2 regions of the Mycobacterium sp. NTMscope_Eco_3 genome follow, and region 2 is predicted to be linked to the other one. Evidence: riboswitches for the same ligand, from Rfam matches in the RefSeq annotation. Region 2 holds a riboswitch; the other holds the start of a gene.

Region 1 (3,409 bases), 2.6 Mb from region 2:
GGACTTCCCCGGTGTCGAGGTCGACGATGTTGGCGACGCCGCTCTCGGGGATCTCGAATGTCTTGTCGTGCGAGCCGTATTCCTCGGCCTGCTGCGCCATCAGCCCGACGTTGGGGACCGTGCCCATGGTCGCGGGATCGAACGCGCCGTGCGTCTTGCAGAAGTTGATGATCTCTTGGTAGATCCGGGAGAACGTGGACTCCGGGTTGACGGCCTTGGTGTCCTTCTGCCGCCCGTCGGCGCCCCACATCTTGCCGCCCGCACGGATCATCGCCGGCATCGACGCGTCGACGATCACGTCGCTGGGCGAGTGAAAGTTGGTGATGCCCTTGGCCGAATCGACCATGGCCAGCTCGGGGCGGTGCTCGTGGCACGCGTGCAGGTCGCGGATGATCTCGTCGTGCAGCGACGCGGGCAGCGCCTCGATCTTGCTGTACAGGTCGACCAATCCGTTGTTGACGTCGACGCCGAGTTCGTCGAAGAGCTCCTGGTGCTTGGCGAAGGCCTCCTTGTAGAAGATCTTCACGGCGTGCCCGAAGACGATGGGGTGCGAGACCTTCATCATCGTCGCCTTGACGTGCAGCGAGAACATCACGCCCGTCTCGTAGGCGTCCTGCATCTGCTCCTCGTAGAACTCGATGAGGGCCTTCTTGCTCATGTACATGGAGTCGATGACGTCGCCCGTGCGCAGCGAGACCATGGGCTTGAGCACGATCGTCTTGCCGCTCTCGGTCTCGAGCTCCATCTTCACGTTGCGCGCGCGGTCCAGCGTCATCGACTTCTCGCCGTGGTAGAAGTCGCCGCCCTTCATGGTCGCGACGTGCGTGCGTGACGCCGGCGACCATTCCGCCATGCTGTGCGGGTGCTTGCGCGCGTACTCCTTGACGGCCTTGGGTGCGCGCCGGTCCGAGTTGCCTTGTCGCAGTACCGGGTTCACCGCGCTGCCGAGGCACTTGGCGTAGCGGTCGCGAATCTCCCTGTCCTCGTCGGTCTTCGGGCTCTGCGGAAAGTCCGGAATCTTGAATCCCTTGCCTTGCAGCTCCTTGACGGCGGCGATCAGCTGGGGCACCGAGGCGCTGATGTTCGGCAGCTTGATGATGTTGGTGTCGGCCAGCTTCGTCAGCCGGCCCAGCTCCGCGAGGTTGTCCGGGACCCGCTGCTCTTCGGTCAGGTGTTCGGGGAACTCGGCGAGGATCCGGGCCGCCACCGAGATGTCGCTGGTCTTGATCTTGATCCCCGCGGGTTCGGCGAAGGCACGCACGATCGGCAGGAACGCGTAGGTCGCCAGCAGCGGCGCCTCGTCGGTCAGCGTGTAGATGACGGTCGGCTGTTCGGCGCTCACGGTCTCTCTCCCGGCGGCAAGATCTTCGATATCGGACAATTCTGTGGGGGGCTCAGCAATCTAACTGCCACGTTATCAAGGGTGTTTGGACAGGTGTCGACCTGCATGTGCACCGCCACGGTTGGCGGCGGGTCGGCACAGTACGATAATCTTCGTATTGGTCATGAGCGCCAGCATCAAGCCCCGGCTTGCTGGCCGGCAACCCTCCAACCGCGGTGGGGTGCCCCGGGTGATGACCAGGTCTATGTAGCCACAGGCTGCACGGCAAGCGCGGGTCCGCCATAACGGACCCCTGACTAGAGGGGACACGTGATGTGCTTCTGTCCAGCTCCTTCGGCTCCGCTCACCCTTACGGATCGGCCGATGTGCGCAATCGTCCGCCGCTGCTAGTCGGCCGGCCACCGAGAGACCGCTGAGACCCGAGCCCATATCCCAGGAGAGAGCCAACCCACGTGAGTTCCGACAACGGTACTACCAGCGACAACACGGATCCGACCGCGCATTGGTCGTTCGAGACCAAGCAGGTGCACGCCGGCCAGCAGCCCGACCCGGCCACCAACGCCCGCGCCCTGCCGATCTACCAGACCACCTCCTACGTCTTCGACGACACCACGCACGCCGCCGCCCTGTTCGGGTTGGAGGTTCCGGGCAACATCTACACCCGGATCGGCAACCCGACCACCGACGTCGTCGAGCAGCGCATCGCCGCGCTCGAGGGCGGTGTGGCGGCGCTGTTCCTGAGCTCCGGCCAGGCGGCGGCGACGTTCGCGATCTTGAACCTGGCGTGTGCCGGAGATCACATCGTCTCGAGCCCCAGGCTCTACGGCGGGACCTACAACCTGTTCCACTACTCGCTGGCCAAGCTCGGAATCGAGGTCACCTTCGTGGAAGACCCCGACGATCTGGATTCGTGGCGGGCCGCGGCGCAACCGAACACCAAAGCCTTCTTCGCCGAGACCATTTCCAACCCGCAGATCGACATCCTGGACATCCCCGGCGTCGCCGGGGTCGCCCACGACAACGGCGTCCCGCTGATCGTCGACAACACGGTCGCCACGCCCTACCTGATCCAGCCGTTTCGGCACGGCGCGGACATCGTCGTGCACTCGGCCACCAAGTACCTCGGCGGCCACGGCTCGGCGATCGCCGGGGTCGTCGTCGACGGCGGCACCTTCGACTGGACGCAGGGCCGGTTCCCGGGATTCACCACACCCGACCCGAGCTACCACGGCGTGGTGTTCGCCGAGCTCGGCCCGCCGGCCTACGCGCTCAAGGCGCGCGTGCAGCTGCTGCGCGACCTCGGTTCGGCCGCCGCACCGTTCAACGCGTTCCTGGTCGCCCAGGGCATCGAGACGCTGAGCCTGCGCATGGAACGTCACGTCGCCAACGCGCAACGCGTGGCCGAGTTCTTGGCGGGCCACGAGGGCGTGCTGTCGGTGAACTACGCCGGACTGCCCGGCTCGCCCTGGCATGAACGGGCAAAGAAGCTGGCGCCCAAGGGAACCGGGGCGGTGCTGTCGTTCGAACTGGCCGGCGGTGTCGATGCCGGCAAGGCCTTCGTGAACGCGCTGAAGTTGCACAGCCACGTCGCCAACATCGGCGACGTGCGTTCGCTGGTGATTCATCCGGCGTCCACGACGCACGCCCAGCTGTCCCCGCAGGAGCAGCTGAGCACCGGGGTCAGCCCGGGGCTGGTGCGGCTGGCCGTCGGCATCGAGGGGATCGACGACATCCTCGCCGACCTGGAGCTCGGCTTCGCCGCGGCAGCCAGATTCGGTGCGGCCGCGGGGGCGTCCGGCACCGATCCGAAGGCCGTGGCGGCGTTCTAAAGGAATCCTGCCCATGACGATCTCCGACGTGCCCACCCAAACGCTGCCTGACGAAGGCGAAATCGGCTTCGTCCATATCGGCGCGCTGACCACCGAGAGCGGCGCGGTCATCGACGACGTGCACATCGCCATCCAGCGCTGGGGCGAGTTGTCGCCGACACGCGACAACGTGATGGTGGTGCTGCACGCCCTGACCGGTGACTCGCATATCACCGGGCCGGCCGGGCCCGGACATCCC
Region 2 (3,409 bases):
TAAATTGGCGATTCTCATCTGTCCACACGCCGACGTAGTTGTCTGGATGCTCGGGCCCGAGCACATTCCGATGTTTGCGGATGTATTCAATGAAATAGTCGTCGAGCTTCACCGATATCTCCCTTCGTGCCATGGTTTTCAGGCAAACCGTGCAGTCTGCGCAAGCCGGCCCGGATATCGTCATCCGGGCCGCATCCGGTAAGGCGGTGGTGCCACCGGCGCGGGCCAATGTCTCGAAGTCCCATCAAGGGGTCGGGGTGAATCATCGGGCTCTCAAGAAGTTTCGGGGAAGGATGTAAGTCTCACCGGGCTAGCGGGTGTGGGCAGTGAGTTTGTTCCCTTCTCGACGCCATAGTCGACGGCGGTAGGCGCCGGCAGATCCTTAGCTCAGCTTCAAGGCGGCGAGACCGACTCGGTCGTGGCTGTGTACGCCGCCCATGATGTCGAATTAGGCGGTCGTTGTGGTCGCCGGCACGTCCGAGGGTCCGCCATCACTCACAGAGTCCCCGCAAGATTGTCGCGCCCCCGGTGAGCCGCATGAGGGCATCGATCGTTGCCTCACGGCTAGGCGGAAACTCCTCGAGCCACACTCGAAGCGTCACGTCGGCCGCTGGTGGGAATCTGCTCGACAGCCGGGTGACCTCGCGGTCCCGCCATTCGAACAAGGCTCGTTGATCGTCCATCACTTGCGCGAGCCGCCCGGCCTGCTCTCGCTGACGCTCGGGTGGCGCAGAGCCGTGAACACAATATCCGTTCATGATGCTGTGTCGTCCCAGCGGAAGATTCATTCGGTATTTCGATCTGATGGCATCGTTGACGGAGCGGCAGTGTTCACACGCCAACCAGGCCCACTTCGAGGTGCCGCCGGCTGTTCCGCGACCGCAGATGAGACACAGGTCTCGCTCTTGGGAGACGTCGTATCCGTCCCATTTCTCGGGTCTGTCCTCGCACGGGCATGATTGCCACCTGCCTGATATTGGTCCCCGCACCCGGCCGCATGGGACGTGGACCGACAGTTCCGTCAGCCGCTCTGTCGGCGCGAGATTCGGTGCTATGGGTGCTTCGGGCGACTCCACTTGATCCGAGCGCGACCCGGTATCCAGTGTGTCGTGTAACCGCGCAAACGCGTCGACCGACGTTTCGATACCAGGCGGCCACTCGCGTTGCCAGATGCGCAGCGGGACGTCGGCCTGGGCCTCGAATTTGCTTGCCAGTCGGTGGTATTCGCGTTCACACCACTGGCGCACGCGGTCGTCGCCGTGTGCGAAAGCATGGAACCAACCGCGGCGATCCTGTGGTTCCACCGAGACCACCCTCCCGTTCGTGAGGGCGTACCGGGTGAGGGCGAAATCCTGATCTCCATACTCGTCCCGCATACCAGCGATCGTGTCGTTTGCTTGGCGGCATGCCTTGCAGGCCAGCCATTCCCAGCGTGACGTGCCGCCGGCTGTCGCCGTCAGACAGATTACGCACAGCTCCTGCTCCCGGGAGACTGCACAGCCGTCCCATTCCTCCGGGTCGTCCTCGCAGGAGCACGACTGCCAGCGTCCCCCGCTGACCGGACCCCGCAACTCCCCGCACGCAATATGCACAGACAGCTCGGTGATACGGTCGCGCAGTGCGGCGTCACTGGCGCCAAGTTCGTCGATCGTCATCTCTCGTCTCCTGGCGACGCCACTGTCGGGCGTCCACCGCTTGCACGCAGGGGCGCATGCCAGCTCTTCCCCTGAGGCACCATGCGGCGATCGCGCGGTTGCCGGGACGGCGGGTCAGGTACCCGAACTGCCGTCCACTCATGAGCCAACATCAGGTTAAGTTAGGGCACTGACAAGGCCGATGTCCCTGAACCGCCTCGAACCGATCCTGAAGCATGCCGGATGCGACGCGGCAGGTTGGGATCGGAGGCGGTCGCCAATTTTGGCCGTCTACGGGATAGTCCTATGCCCGGAGACCGTGCAGCTCAGCCCGCGGTAGGGCGCTGCGCTGCCGCCCGCTCGGCCCAGAACTGTGCACCAGCCAAATCCGGAGGATCCACCAACTGACTAAGCAGTGCGGCGAGGTTATTCATCGCGTTGACGTCGCCCGCTTCAGCGGCGATCTGCAACCAGTGCCGCGCTGCAGGTAGATCGGGCGGATTCCATTGCATCAACAGGCCGGCGAGTTTGGACATCGCGCCGATGTGACCTGCGGCGGCCGCGACCTCCCACCACCGGCGAGCTGCTCCAGGATCAGGCGGATCCGAGTGATTGAGGAGCAACAGTCCCAAGCTCATCATTGAGTCAGCATCCCCGGCGGCGGCTGCTGTCTCCCACCACTGCCGCGCTGCACCAAGATCCGGCGGCGCCATCCTCGCAGCGAATAGGTAACCGAGGTTATACATCGCCCCGCTATGCCCACCCTGGGCGGCCTTCTCATACCAGGTCTGTGCCGCTGCCAAATCCGCTGGCTCCCAATACTTCGTGAGAAGCCGACCGAGATTGAACATGGCCGTGACGTCGCCGTGTTCCGCCGCCTTCTCCCACCAGCGGCGTGCGCCTCGCCTATCGGGTGGATCCACCGACCTGAACAGCAAGGTGCCCAAATGACACATGGCCTCGGGGTTGCCGGCATCTGCGGCCTTTTGCCACCACGCACGAGCAGCTTCCACGTGAGGCGGCTCGGCACGTATGAGCAGAGAGCCCAAGTCGATCATCGCGTCTGCATGTCCCAGCGCCGCGGCCTTCTCCCACCAAGATTGGGCCGCCCGACGATCGGGCGGATCCCACATCGTCAGCACACGACCAAGTTCGGTCATCGCGACCGGTTCGCCCGATGCGGCGGCTATCTCAAGCCATCGGCGAGCCGGTGCGAGTTCAGGAGGATTGGCGAGCACGAGAAGGCCAGCCAGGCTGACCATTGCCGCGTGATGTCCCGCGTGCGCCGCCTTCTCCCACCACGAACGCGCGCCCGCAAGATCCGGGGGATGCGACGAAGCGAGCAGGATGCCCAAGTCATACATCGATTGGACGTGTCCGACACCGGCAGCCTTCTCGTACCACCCGCGCGCAGCCGCCGCATCCGGCGGTGCACATCGGTACGCCAATAGGACCGCCAGATCGTGCATGGCTTCCGCGCTCCCAGCAGCGGCCTCGCCCTCCAACCGAGCCCGCTCGGCGACAACTTCTCGGTCCGTCATCGGCGCAACCTAATCCTTAGCGACCACATCCATTAACTCCATTCGTCGACTATCGCCCGGATCGATGGGTGAACGCTGCCGTAACTCACCAGGCGGATATCCAAGCCGGCGTTCTCCGTGATGGCGAGTGCGCGGTTCATTGCGTCGTCGATCCATGCATCAGCATTACCGAAGGCACCGCCGCCCAATCGGGTCAGCAATACCGTGTTCGAACCGCCGGAAGCGGCTTGCTCG

The links. Region 2 has a riboswitch for S-adenosylmethionine ahead of AC0KTM_RS08155 (hypothetical protein). Riboswitches for the same ligand answer to the same signal wherever they lie in the genome.
Region 1: another riboswitch for S-adenosylmethionine. It lies ahead of AC0KTM_RS20040 (bifunctional o-acetylhomoserine/o-acetylserine sulfhydrylase); the one in region 2 lies ahead of AC0KTM_RS08155 (hypothetical protein).

The regions. Positions count from the first base shown of each region.
Region 1 covers NZ_CDRJYZ010000001.1:4,347,819-4,351,227, forward strand. Annotated here, with positions in the region: gene AC0KTM_RS20035 (NADP-dependent isocitrate dehydrogenase) at 1-1,342, opposite strand, end outside; SAM riboswitch class IV at 1,502-1,619, shown strand; gene AC0KTM_RS20040 (bifunctional o-acetylhomoserine/o-acetylserine sulfhydrylase) at 1,795-3,171, shown strand; gene metX (homoserine O-acetyltransferase MetX) at 3,185-3,409, shown strand, end outside.
Region 2 covers NZ_CDRJYZ010000001.1:1,768,174-1,771,582, forward strand. Annotated here, with positions in the region: gene AC0KTM_RS08150 (hypothetical protein) at 1-112, opposite strand, end outside; gene AC0KTM_RS08155 (hypothetical protein) at 492-1,655, opposite strand; SAM riboswitch class IV at 1,687-1,801, opposite strand; gene AC0KTM_RS08160 (tetratricopeptide repeat protein) at 1,961-3,175, opposite strand; gene AC0KTM_RS08165 (hypothetical protein) at 3,208-3,409, opposite strand, start outside.